DNA from 4 places in the Lentzea sp. HUAS TT2 genome. Region 3 is predicted to be linked to each of the others. Evidence: riboswitches for the same ligand, from Rfam matches in the RefSeq annotation. Region 3 holds a riboswitch; each other region holds the start of a gene.
What was found. Region 3 has a riboswitch for cobalamin ahead of cobN (cobaltochelatase subunit CobN). Riboswitches for the same ligand answer to the same signal wherever they lie in the genome.

Region 1 (3,220 bases), 1.2 Mb from region 3:
GCGCGCCCTGCGGATGTCGCCGGTCTGCGGGAACGAGCCGATCGTCGTGGTCGCGAGCGGCGGCAGCCCGAGCCGGGCCTGCTGGGCCGCGGCCCGTTCCTCGTACGGCGCGCGGAGGCTGTGCTCCGGCCGCAGCGACGCGATGCGCGCCCGCACGTGGTCGTCCCGGCGCGGGCTGGGCACCTGGCGTTTCGCCTCGTCGGCCCAGGCGCCGTCGGCTCCCTCGCGCAAAGCCTTGCCCAGCACCACGATCTCGCGGACCTTCTGCCGGGCGAACGCCAGCCGCGCCTGCACGTCCGGCTCCAGGTCCTCAGCCTCCAGGTCGTACGGCACGTGCAGCAGCGTGGAGGACGACGACACGACGACCTCGCTCGCGAAGCCCAGCAGTGTCGCGGCCTTCGCCAGCGCGGTGTGCAGGTCGGTGCGCCACACGTTGCGTCCGTCGACCAGGCCGGCGACCAGGATCTTGTCGCGCAACGCGGGGATCGCGACCGACGTGTCCGGTGCGCTCACGAGGTCGATGCCGATCGCCTCGACCTGGGAGGCCGCCAGGATCGGCAGCGCCTCACCGAGATCGCCGTAGTAGCCGGTGACCAGCAGCTTCGGCCGGCCCGGCAGCCCGCTCAGCGTCCGGTACGTGCGGCGCAACGCGTTCAGCTCGGCCGCCGTGCGGTCGGCGGCGAACGCGGGTTCGTCGATCTGCACCCACTCGACGCCCTCGACGCGCAGGCGGCCGAGCAGCTCGACGTAGGCCTCGAGCAGGCGGTCGAGCAACGTCAGCGGGTCGAAGCCCGGGACCGTGCTCTTGGCCAGCAACAGGAACGTCACTGGGCCGAGCAGCACCGGACGGGTCGTGAAACCGCGTTCGAGCGCTTCGCGGTACTCGGCGATCGGCTTGTCACCGGCCAGCCGGAACTCGGTGTCCGGGCCCAGTTCCGGCACCAGGTAGTGGTAGTTCGTGTCGAACCACTTGGTCAGCTCCAGGGCCGCGGCGCCGTCACGGCCGCGTGCCGCCGCGAAGTAGGTGTCCAGTTCGGACAGTCCGAGGTCGCGGAACCGCTGCGGGATCGCGCCGAACAGCTGGGTCGTGTCGAGCACCTGGTCGTAGAACGAGAACGTGTTCGACGGCACGGAGTCCAGTTCGGACAGTTCGGCCCAGGTCTGCGCCCTGAGCTGCTTCGCCGTCTCCCGCAGGGCGGCCTCGTCGATCTTCCCAGTCCAGTACTGCTCGACCGCGCGCTTCAGCTCGCGCTTCGGTCCGATTCGGGGATAACCAAAGACAGTGCTGCCGATGGTCACAAGCTCTCTCCTCGCGAGCGTGCGGAAGCACCGGAGACACGCGAGCAGGACGGCACGCAGCCGCGCCCGTCAGCCCGCCCGAGAGGCTCCGGAGCACCGCGCACCGGGTCGGCGCGCGGACCGGCGGCAGGTCTTCGGACTCGTGGGCGTGTTGCCTGCTCCTACCGGCCGTCGCTTCCCAGATCTGGCAGACCCAGTGCTTCTGACGGCTTTCGTTCCCACTCACCGCTGCGGGGCAGTCCCGGACTCGCACCGGGTTCCCTTTTGCTCCACCCGGAACGAGCCCGGGTGAACCGCTGGCAGCACCGACCCTAGCGGGCCGCGCCGAGCATGCCCAGCGCCATGTCCGCGTACTGGACGGTGAGATCACTCAGGTCGACCGGCCCGGTGGGGGAGTACCAGCGCGAAACCCCGCTGCACATCTCCAGCAATGCGAGCCGCGCCACACCCGGATCGGCCACGGTCAGCTTCCGTGCCTTCACCCCGTCGTCGATGGCCTGCTGCCAGAAGCGTTCGTAGCGGTCGCGCAACGCCACGATCTCCGCGCGCCGCTCACCGGTCAGTGCGCGCATCTCGCCGTCCACGACCGTCGTCTCGCGCGGCTTCTCGGCGTGCGCGCGCACGTGCATCTCGACCAACGCGACGAGGCGGTCCGTCTCGTCGCCGGTGATCAGCTCGGCCTTGCCGATCAGCTCGGTGAGGCTGGTGCGCATGATCTCGGCCAGCAGGTCTTCCTTGGTGCCCATGTAGTGGTAGAGCGTGGCCGACGAGAGGCCGGCGGCCTGGGCGAGGTCGCGGATGCCGGTGCCGTGGAAGCCGCGTTCGGCGAACAACCGCACGGCGGCCTCGCGGACCCGTTCCTCCGTCGTCATCTGCTGCCTCCCTTGACCGGCCGGACGCGCTCACTCTAGCGTCAAGCCCGATCGATCGATCGATCGAAGGGGAGAGATGACCGTCGACTACTCCTGTGCCGAGGGCATCGCCCAGGTGCACCTGAACCGTCCGGAACGGCTCAACGCCGTGGTCCCGGCGCTGGTCGAGGACCTGCTGGCGGCGTTCGCGCGGGCTCGTGAGGACGGGGCGCGGGTGATCGTGCTGGCGGGCCGCGGCAAGGCGTTCTGCGCGGGCCACGACCTCAAGGAGCCGGTGCCGGTCGAGACCGAGAAGCAGACGCGGGCACGGCTGGAGCGCATCCAGGACGTCACCCGCGCGATCCGCGACTTCCCCGGTGTGGTGATCGCGGCGGTCCACGGGTACGCGCTCGGTGCGGGCGCCGAGTTCGCCCTGGGGTGCGACCTCATCGTGACGAGTATCGGAGCGGAGTTCGGGTTTCCCGAGGTCAGCGTTGGTCTCAGCGTCACAGGAGGCATCTCTGGCCTGCTGCCGAAGGTCGTCGGTCCGCACAAGGCGAAGGAATGGCTGCTGCTGGGCGAGCGGATCACCGGTGGCCGGCTGATGCAGCTCGGGGTGGTCTACCGGGAGGTCTACGACCACGAGAAGCACGCGATGAAGCTCGCGAAACGCATCGCTGCCCAGCCGCCGGTGGCCGCGTTGCTGGCGAAACGCGCGGTCGACCAAGGCTGCGGCGCGACGCTTGATCAGGCGCTGGCCACCGAGGTCGACCACGCCGTGATCACCAGCACCTCCGGTGAGGGGGACAAGCCCCGTGAGGAGTTCGGCCGTGGCTGATCTCATCGGAGCACTGCGCACGGCCGTGACGCGGTGGCCGGACAAGATCGCGTGGACGTTCGATCCTGGCGGCTCGTTCACGTTCGCCGAGATCCACGCGTTGTCCGACGGGTACGCGCAGGCGTTGCGGGACAGGGGGATCCGCGCGGGCGACCGGGTCGCGATCATGCTGCGGAACGTGCCGGAGTTCCCGCTGGTCTGGTTCGCGCTGGTCAAGCTCGGCGCCACGGCC
Region 2 (3,220 bases), 810 kb from region 3:
AGCCTGGTGGCGGCCGCGTCCACGGAAGTCGTCGGGGGCAAAGCGACTTCGGCCTGGGTACCGCGGAACGTCACCACGCCGACCTTGTCCCGGCGCTGGTAGGCGTCGCGCAGCAACGAGATCACCGCGCCGCTGACGGCCGACATCCGCTTCTGCGCCGCCATCGAGCCGGAGGCGTCGACGACGAACAGGACGAGGTTCGACTCCTTGCCCTCCCTGACGGCCTTGCGCAGGTCGGCGGCGGTCAGCAGCAGTCCGGGGCCGGTCCGTCCGCGCGTCGCCTGGTGCGGCGCCGCGTTCGTGAGCGTGTCGACGAGATGCAGCCCGCTGCCGTCCACTTTGGATGAACGGACGATCCGGCCGGTGCGGGCGCGGGCCCTGGAACGCTTGCCAGGCGCGCCTTCGCCGACTCCAGGGACCTCCAGCAGCCGTGCCTTGAACGCGGGCGCGGGCTCCGGTGCCGGACGGTCGTTGGGCGCGTTCCCGTTGCCCTTGGGGCCTTCCTGCGGTTCCGGGAGCTCACCACCGCCAGGGCCGTCGTCGTCCGGGCCCTGGTCGTCGGGTTCCTCCGCGTGCTCGGCCGCCTGGCGCATCGCGTCCTCGAGCTGCTGCTCCTCGATGCCGGGCTCGTCGAACGGGTCGCGGCGGCGCCGGTGCGGCAGGGCGAGCCGGACCGCGGTCTCGACGTCGGTCTCCTCGACGCTCTCGGCACCGCGCCACGCCGCGTGGGCGATCGCCGCACGGGCGACGACGAGGTCCGCGCGCATGCCGTCGACCTCGAAAGCCGCGCAGACAGCGGCGATCCGGCGCAGCTCACCGTCCGGAAGGGACACCAGCGGCAGCTTCCGCTTGGCCTCGGCGATCTGCTGCCTGAGGTTCGCGTCCTCGGCCTCCCACTTCGCCGCGAACGTCACGGGGTCGGCCTCGTAGGCGAGCCGGCGCCGGATGACCTCGGTGCGCACGCCCACGTCCCGCGCCGCCTTCACCGCCACGGTCAGCCCGAACCGGTCGAGCAGCTGCGGCCGCAGCTCGCCCTCCTCGGGGTTCATGGTGCCGACCAGCAGGAACTGCGACGGGTGCGAGACCGAGACGCCCTCGCGTTCCACGTGCGCGCGCCCCATCGCGGCGGCGTCGAGCAGCAGGTCGACCAGGTGGTCGTGCAGCAGGTTGACCTCGTCGACGTAGAGCACGCCCCGGTGCGCCGCGGCCAGCAGTCCCGGCTGGAACGCCCGCACGCCCTCGGTCAGCGCCTTCTCCAGGTCGAGCGAGCCGACCAGCCGGTCCTCGGTGGCGCCGACGGGCAGCTCGACGAGCTTGGCCGGTCGTCGCTCGACGCCGTCGTGCGGCGCGTCGGGGCAGTCGGTGCTGCCGGGCACGCAGCCGAAGCGGCAGCCCTCCGACACGTCCAGCTCGGGCAACAGCGCGGCGAGGGCACGCACGATGGTCGACTTCGCGGTCCCCTTCTCACCGCGGACCAGCACGCCGCCGATGCCGGGGTGCACGGCGTTCAGCAGCAGGGCGAGCCGGAGGTCGTCATGGCCGACGACAGCCGAAAAGGGGTACATGCTCGGCGAAGTCCTTCCTCGGGTGTCCACGCCCGCGGTCGGTGATCAAAGAGGGGGACGAGTTCCTGACTCCCGGTTCACTCCAAAGAACCGGTCACAGTCGCGGGACGGCGCCGGATTCGCACCGGCTTCCTCGCACTCCCCTCACAGCCCCGGCATCGTCGCATTTCGCACCGCCGGGTCCAACAGCCAGGTGAGCGACGTCGCCCTAGATCAGGCTCTGGAACTGTGCCCAGGCCTCCGCCACCTCGTCCGCCGTCCACTCCAGTGCGGGCTCCGCGACGGTGATCTCGTTCTTCGCGAGCGTCCCGTCCCGCCAGAAGTTGCCGAGGAACTTCCCGCTCACCTCGGTGAGCCGCTTCGGGTCGCCGGGCAGGTGCAGCGCGAACTGGTGGGTGTGCGGCTCCGGCAGGCCCATGGCGGCGGCCACGACCTTGGCGTGCTCGACGTAGGTGCCCAGCCGGGGCAGCACGGTGTCCAGGCCGTGCAACGCGGACAGCGCCGCCGGCCACTGCTGGAACAGCATGCCGCCGTACCGGTGCCGCCACACCCGTGCCTGGTCGATGAAGTCCCGGGTGCCGGCGAGCGCCGCGCCGGAGATGCCTTCGAGGGACTTGTAGAACGACACGTAGACCGAGTCGAAGAGCCCGGCGATCTCGGGCAGCGGCTTGCCCAGGCCGTGTGTGCTCTCCCACAGCCGGGCGCCGTCGAGGTGCACGACCGCGTCCCGTTCGCGGGCGGCGTCGACCAGCGAGGTCAGCTCGTCCCAGGTCGGCAGGACGAACCCGGCCTCGCGGTCCGGCACCTCCAGCAGCAACGTCCCGTACGGCTCGGGACAGGTGGCTATCTCGGAATTCCTGACCTTGATCGGACGCAGACCGGACAGCACGGTCAGCGCGTCGTCCTCGTGGTCCAGCGGATGGGCCTGCGGATGCATCGCCACGATCGGGTTGTGCGTGCGGTCGGCCCAGCACCGCAGGGCGATCTGCTGCGCCATGGTCCCGGTCGGCACGAAGAGCGCGGCCTCGGTGCCCAGCAGCTGCGCGACCCGCTCCTCCAGCGCGCCCACCGGGCCGCCGTCGCCGTAGCGGTCGGGGTCGACGTCCGGCACCGGGCCGAGCCTCTCCAGGAGCGTCTTCTTGCGGGTTCCGGAGAGCTGTCGGTTCATCACCACCGCATCAAACCTCAGCGGCGAGCGTGTCCGCGAGCGAGATAACCCCGTCCCGGATCTCGGCGGCCGTCATGCCCTGGGCCAGCAGGAACTCGATGTGCTCGCCCCTGAGCACGGCCAGCACGGTGTGCGCTTTGAAGGTCGAGCCGACCAGCCGGGCGAGTCGCTCCACGGTGATCCGGAAGTTGCCCTCGCAGCTGCGCGCCGTCGTCCGCTCCACCGCGATGACCAGCGGCAACGACGCCAGCACGTGGTCGAACAGGGTGCCGGCGAACTCCCCGGCGGAGCGGCACTCCAACGATGCCGTCTTGATCCAGGAGGCGGCCGTCTCGTCGACCACTGCGTTCACCAGGCCCGCCTTGTCGCCGAACCGCCGGAACACGGTGCCCTTGCCGACGCCTGCCGCGACAGCCACGTCCTCCACCGACACGGCGTCGATACCGCGCTCGCCGATCAGCCGGGTGGCGGCGGCCAGGATCGCGGC
Region 3 (3,220 bases):
GTCCATCGCGGAGATGTTGCCGTATTCGTCGAGCAACTGCTCCAGGCGCGCGATGTCGCCGTAGCTGTCGGCGCGGGCCATCGGCGGCACGAGGTGGTCGACCAGCGTGGCGTGCGCACGGCGCTTGGCCTGGGTGCCCTCGCCCGGGTCGTTGACGAGGAACGGGTACACCAGCGGCAGATCGCCGAGCGCCGCGTCCGTGCCGCAGGATGCCGACATGCCGACGGTCTTGCCGGGCAACCACTCCAGGTTGCCGTGCTTGCCGACGTGCACGACCGCGTCCGCGCCGAAGTTCGACTCGATCCACCGGTACGCCGCGAGGTAGTGGTGCGACGGCGGCAGGTCCGGGTCGTGGTAGATCGCGATCGGGTTCTCGCCGAACCCGCGCGGCGGCTGCACGATCACGACGACGTTGTTGGACCGCAACGCGGCCAGCACGATCTCGCCGTCCTTGGACTTGGAGTGGTCGACGAAGAGCGTGCCGGGCGCCTCGCCCCAGTGCTCCTGCATCGACTCGCGGAATTCCTCGGGCAGCGTCTCGTAGAACTCCCGGTAGTCCGCGGCCGCGATGCGCACGGGGTTGCTCTCGAACTGCTCCTGCGTCAGCCAGTCGGCGTCCTGGCCACCGGCCGCGATCAACGCGTGGATCAACGCGTCGCCGTCCAGTTCCTGCACACCCGGCAGCGCGTCGCCGATGTCGTACCCGTGCTCCTGCATGGCCTTCAGCAGCCGCACGGTCGACGCCGGCGTGTCCAGGCCGACCGCGTTGCCGATGCGGGAGTGCTTGGTCGGGTACGCCGACAGCATGACCGCGATCTTGCGCTCCGCGACCGGGATGTGCCGCAACCTGCCGTGCCGGACCGCGATGCCCGCGACGCGCAGCGCCCGTTCGGGGTCGGCGACGTAGACGGTGAGGCCGTCCTCGTCGATCTCCTTGAAGGAGAACGGGACCGTGATGATACGGCCGTCGAACTCCGGGATCGCGACCTGGGTCGCGGTGTCCAAAGGAGACAGTCCGTCGTCGTTCTCGTCCCACGACGCGCGGCTCGACGTGAGGCACAACCCTTGCAGGATCGGCACGTCGAGCGCGGCCAGCGCACCGACGTCCCACGCGTCGTCGTCGCCACCCGCCGAAGCCTTCGCGGGGTTCGTGCCACCGGCGGCGAGCACCGTCACGACGAGCGCGTCGGCCTGGCGCAGCGTGTCGAGCAGCTCGGGCTCGGCGGTGCGCAGCGAGGAGCAGTAGACCGGCAGTGGCTTGCCGCCCTTGGCCTCGATCGCGTCGCACAGGGCGTGGACGAACGCCGTGTTCCCGGCCACGTGGTGGGCGCGGTAGTAGAGGACCGCGACCGTCGGACCTTCTGGAGCGGTCTCGCGTTCCAGCACACCCCAGGTGGGGGTGGCCGTGGGGGCCTCGAAGCCGTGGCCGGTCAGCAGCACGGTGTCGGAGAGGAACTTGTGCAGCTCGGTGAGGTTCGCCGGACCGCCGTGCGCGAGGTAGAGGTGCGCCTCCGCGCAGACCCCGCCGGGCACCGTCGACAGCTCCATCAGCGCCGCGTCCGGCTGCTGCTCACCACCGAGCACCACCACCGGCAGCCCGCTGGCCAGCAGCCAGTCGAGCCCTTCCTCCCACATCCGGCGCCCACCGAGGATGCGCACGAGCACGAGGCTGACGTCCTGCATCAACGCGGGCAGGTCGTCGGTCGTCAGTCGCGCCGGGTTGCCGAGCCGGTACTCGGCTCCGCTCGCACGCGCCGACAGCAGGTCGGTGTCGGAGGTCGACAGCAGCAGGATCACGCAGGCTCCATCCCTCGTGGGGTCCTCGCCCCAAAGTGCGGGTGACTCGGAAGCGGAGTTCCTGACTCCCAGCGGTGTTCGCTGGTCACAGTGGCGGGACCGCGCCGGATTCGCACCGGCTTCCTCCTGCGCTTCGTCGTTCGGGCTCACCCTAACCGGCGGGTTACAGTCCGACCTATGCGTAGTCACCCGGACGCCTGCCCCGGCGCCGTCGAGCTGCACGCCGCGGCCGACGGCGGGCTGGCGCGCATCCGGGTGCCGGGCGGCACTCTTTCCGCTGCTCAGTGGGATGTGGTGCGGACGGCCGCGGCTGAGCTGGGGAACGGTTCGGTGGAGCTGACCTCGCGGGCGAACCTCCAGATCAGGGGGCTCGCGGACGGGGTGGAGCTGGGGGCGCGGCTGGCCGCGGCCGGGCTGTTGCCGTCGGCGTCGCACGAGCGGATCCGCAACATCATCGCGGCGCCGCTGGAGGACAACCAGGCGCTGGTCGACGAGATCGACGCGGCTCTGTGCGCGGACCCTCTGCTGGCCTCGCTGCCAGGGCGTTTCCTGGTGACGGTGGGTGCTTCGGTGAGTGGGCTGGGCGGCGACTTCGGGCTGGTCAGCGACGTTCTGCTGCTCGCAGGCCGCGACACCGGCATCCGCGTCGCCGACCCCGTCTCCGCCGTCCTCACCGCCGCCCGCCTCTTCCAGCAGCTCCGCGGCCCGGCCTGGCGCCTGTCCGAAGTGGACGACGGTGTGCGAAAGATCACCGCTCACTTCGGCGCCACCGACGCCCCGCGCCTCACCCCGGTTGTGACTCCTGTCGCACCTTCACCTTTGACGCCAGGGGTCCCGCTCGGCCGCCTCGACGCCCACCAGCTCCCCGGCGTGCCCCTCCGCCTGACCCCGTGGCGCAGCCTGGTCGTCCCCGCCGGCACCGACACCTCCGGCCTGATCACGGACCCGGAATCCCCCTGGCACGGCGTGAGCGCCTGCACCGGGCGCCCCGGCTGCGCGAAGTCGCTCTCCGACGTGCGGGCCGACGCCCGCGCGTGGCTCGGAACCCCGCACGACCGGCCCGTTCACTGGTCGGGCTGTGCACGCCGCTGCGGCCGTCCCGCCGGCGATGTGATCGAGTTCGTCGCGACCGGCGACGGCTACGAGGAGATCAGGTGACGCAGTACATCAAGGACGGGGCGGAGATCTACCGCCAGTCCTTCGCCACCATTCGCGCGGAGTCGGACCTCACCAGGTTCCCGGCGGACGTCGCGAAAGTCGTCGTCCGCATGATCCACGCGTGCGGCATGACCGACCTGCCCGACGACGTCGCGTTCTCCCCGAACGTCGTGCGCGACGCCAGGGAGGCGTTGCGGGGCGGCGCCCCGATCCTGTGCGACGCCAACATGGTCGCGTCCGGCGTGACCCGCCGCCGTCTGCCGAA
Region 4 (3,220 bases), 4.6 Mb from region 3:
GAGAACCTCCGGGAGATCCGCTTCTTGCGGTCGCCGTCGTAGAGATCCTCGTGGGTGAACGGAAGCGTGGGGTCGCCCGCGCCGGTGATGCGGTCCGTCTCGGCGTCACGCCGGACGCCACGTCCAGAAGCCCAGTGGATCTGGAGGTAGGTGTCGTCGCGCCCGCTCTCCCAGAAGTGGATGCCGCGCGTGGACAGGTACTCACGCACGAAGTCCAGGTGCACGTCCAGCTCGGGGTTGCCGGAGACACCCCACTGCATGCCGTCCTTCGACAGGTGCCCGTCACCCAGCAGGATCCCGTACAGCCGCGCGTCGTCCTCGCCGAGGCCGGGGACGGGCACGATCTCCTTGGGGATCACCTGGGCGACGTAGTCACCCTTCTCCAGCTGACCGGCGTCCACCCACTCCGGGCGCACCTTGTCGTTGGCGAGCCACTTGAGGGTGCGGGCGTTCTCCTGGCCGAGCGGCACGCCCTTGATGGCGTAGAACGGGTGCCCCGCGGTGACCTTGAGCGTCTCGACGGAGTGCTTGACCTTGACCTCGACCATCGGGTCGACCTGGTCGTAGAGCATGACGCCGGTGACCTCGCGGTAGTTGCCGCTGACACCGAGCACCAGGTCGCCGACCCGGATGTCCTTGATCGCCTTGGCGCCGTCGGCGGTGTAGACACCGGTCTCCGGTGCGAAGCACTGGTTCACGGCCACCGCGGTGTCGTTCGCGATCTTGAGGAACGGCACGACCCCCTGCGACCGCCCGTTGGTCCCCTTGATGTGCGCACCGATGCCGCGGACCGGGGTCCAGTCGTTGCCGAGCCCACCGGCGAACTTGCTGAGCAGCGCGTTGTTGCTGATGCCGTGGAAGATCCCGGCCAGGTCGTCGTCGACCGTGGTGAGGAAGCACGACGACAGCTGCGGGCGCGTGGTGCCCGAGTTGAACAGCGTCGGCGTCGAGCACATGAAGTCGAACGACGAGAGCAGCTCGTAGAACTCGATGGCGCGGGCGTCGCGGTCGTCCTCCTGCAGGGCGAGGCCCATGGCCACGCGCATGAAGAACGCCTGCGGCAGCTCGTAGCGGCGGTCGTCGTGGTGCAGGAAGTAGCGGTCGTACAGGGTCTGCATGCCCAGGAACTGGAAGTTCAGGTCGCGGGACGCGTCGAGGGCGGCGCCCAGGCGGGCCAGGTCGAAGTCGGCCAGGCGCGGGTCGAGCTGGCCGAACTCGATGCCGTAGCGCACGAACTGCGCGAAGTACGCGGGGTAGCGCTCGGTCATCTCGGCGTGCGACAGGGGGATGCCGCAGGCCTCGGCGCGGAGCTTGTCCAGCAGCAGCCTGGCGCTGACGTAGGAGTAGTCCGGGTCGTGCTCGACCATCGTGCGCGCGGCCATGATCGGCGCCAGCGCGAGCTCGGCGTCGGTGATGCCGTCGTAGAGGTTGCGCTTGGTCTCGGCCAGAACCGCCTCGGCCGACGCGTTGGGCAGGTCGGCGCAGGCTTCGTCGATGACCACTGAAAGGCGGTCGGGCACGCTCTCTCCTCGCGAGATCGGCCCGAGGAAACGCGTGCGCGCGCCAGCGGACACGCCGCTGGGCACACAGCCGCCCTCCCTCGGGGCACCGTGTCGTGCGCGCAGGCTTGCGCACACACCAGTGGCAGGTCTTCGGACTCGTGGGCGTACCGCGAACTCCTACCGGCCGTCGCTTCCCAGGTCGTGAGACCCAGTGCTTCGTTGACGGCTTTCGTTCCCACTTACCGCTGCGGGGCAGTCCTGGATTTTCACCAGGTTCCCTCTTGCCTCACCGGCTCGTTGAGCCAAGCCGGTGAACCACTAGCGCGGCAGATACTACATGTGGTGGTGGGGTCTGAATCGCCACCCAACATGGGCGTGTCGTGGGTTAGGGTGATCTACGTGGGTGATCTTCGGCCTCGGGTCGTCTTCGGTGCTCTGGTCAGTGCGGGGCTCGCTTCGACGTCCCTTTTCGTCGGTGCCGCGGCACCCGTGACGAGCGGCGTGCTGGCGGTGGCGGCGGTGCTCGTGATGATCATGAGCCGGCGATCAGGGTCACCCCGAGAGTGATCATCACGGCGGCGATCAGGCCGTCGAGCACCCGCCACGCGCGGGGCCTCGCGAACAGCGGGCTGAGCAGCCGGGCGCCGAAGCCGAGCGCGACGAACCACGTGATGCTGGCGGTGACCGCGCCGACGCCGAACAGCCAGCGGCCGGCCGCGATCGAGCCGAGCAGCAGGAGCGTGTCGAGGTAGACGTGCGGGTTGAGCCACGTCAGTGCGAGCGCGGTGAGGACGGGGCGGGTGCTCATGTCCGTGCCGGCGTTCAGGGCTGACGGGGCGAACGCGCGGCGTGCCGCGAGAAATCCGTACCCCAGCAGGAAGATCCCGCCCACGACCGCGGCGATCGTGATGGCCGCGGGGAACGCCTTCACGATCGCGCCGAACCCGGCGACGCCCACCGCGACCAGGATCGCGTCCGAGATCGCGCACACGGCGACGACCTGCGCGACCGCGTGGCGCCGAAGTCCCTGGCGCAGCACGAAAGCGTTCTGCGCCCCGATCGCGACGATCAGGGTCATCATGGTGCCGAAGCCGAGCAGCAGGTCAGTCACGGTGTTCACGGTATTTACGCCGCTTTGATGAGACCAGCTACAGATTCTTACGTACCATTAGTGGTCGTGATGGATCTGGATCTGGTGCGGACACTGCTCGCGGTCGTCGACGCGGGCACGTTCGACGCCGCCGCGGCCGCGTTGCACGTCACGCCTTCCGCTGTGTCGCAACGCATCAAGGCGCTGGAGCAGCGAACGGGCCGGGTGTTGTTGGTGCGTGCGCGCCCGGTGCGCCTCACCCCGTCCGGCGAGGTGATCGTCCGCTACGGTCGGCAACTGCTCGCGCTGGACCAGGACCTCGACGCGGCACTGGGCGAGGACGCCGTGGTGCGGGTGCCGATCGCGGTGAACGCGGACTCGCTCGCCACGTGGTTCCTGCCTGCCCTGCAACGGGTTCCGTCGTCGCTGAGGATCTCGTTCGACCTCCACCGCGAGGACCAGGACCACACGACGGCGTTGCTGCGGCAGGGTGTGGTGATGGCGGCGGTGACGTCCTCGCGCGAACCGGTGGCGGGCTGCTCGGTGAGCAAACTGGGGGAGATCCGTTACGCGGCAATGGCTTCGCAGTCCTACGTGGACAGATACGACCAAGGGCAGCTGAAGTCGT

Region 1: another riboswitch for cobalamin. It lies ahead of metE (5-methyltetrahydropteroyltriglutamate--homocysteine S-methyltransferase); the one in region 3 lies ahead of cobN (cobaltochelatase subunit CobN).
Region 2: another riboswitch for cobalamin. It lies ahead of ACSHWB_RS05540 (putative cobaltochelatase); the one in region 3 lies ahead of cobN (cobaltochelatase subunit CobN).
Region 4: another riboswitch for cobalamin. It lies ahead of ACSHWB_RS28445 (ribonucleoside-diphosphate reductase subunit alpha); the one in region 3 lies ahead of cobN (cobaltochelatase subunit CobN).

The regions. Positions count from the first base shown of each region.
Region 1 covers NZ_CP196667.1:9,271,711-9,274,930, reverse strand. Annotated here, with positions in the region: gene metE (5-methyltetrahydropteroyltriglutamate--homocysteine S-methyltransferase) at 1-1,299, opposite strand, end outside; cobalamin riboswitch at 1,408-1,612, opposite strand; gene ACSHWB_RS43735 (TetR/AcrR family transcriptional regulator) at 1,611-2,171, opposite strand; gene ACSHWB_RS43730 (enoyl-CoA hydratase/isomerase family protein) at 2,248-2,988, shown strand; gene ACSHWB_RS43725 (AMP-binding protein) at 2,981-3,220, shown strand, end outside.
Region 2 covers NZ_CP196667.1:1,104,578-1,107,797, forward strand. Annotated here, with positions in the region: gene ACSHWB_RS05540 (putative cobaltochelatase) at 1-1,565, opposite strand, end outside; cobalamin riboswitch at 1,605-1,743, opposite strand; gene ACSHWB_RS05545 (threonine aldolase family protein) at 1,774-2,733, opposite strand; gene ACSHWB_RS05550 (helix-turn-helix domain-containing protein) at 2,744-3,220, opposite strand, start outside.
Region 3 covers NZ_CP196667.1:299,572-302,791, forward strand. Annotated here, with positions in the region: gene cobN (cobaltochelatase subunit CobN) at 1-1,797, opposite strand, end outside; cobalamin riboswitch at 1,833-1,963, opposite strand; gene ACSHWB_RS01525 (hypothetical protein) at 1,975-2,955, shown strand; gene ACSHWB_RS01530 (precorrin-8X methylmutase) at 2,952-3,220, shown strand, end outside.
Region 4 covers NZ_CP196667.1:5,828,677-5,831,896, forward strand. Annotated here, with positions in the region: gene ACSHWB_RS28445 (ribonucleoside-diphosphate reductase subunit alpha) at 1-1,520, opposite strand, end outside; cobalamin riboswitch at 1,627-1,837, opposite strand; gene ACSHWB_RS28450 (LysE/ArgO family amino acid transporter) at 2,035-2,613, opposite strand; gene ACSHWB_RS28455 (LysR family transcriptional regulator ArgP) at 2,683-3,220, shown strand, end outside.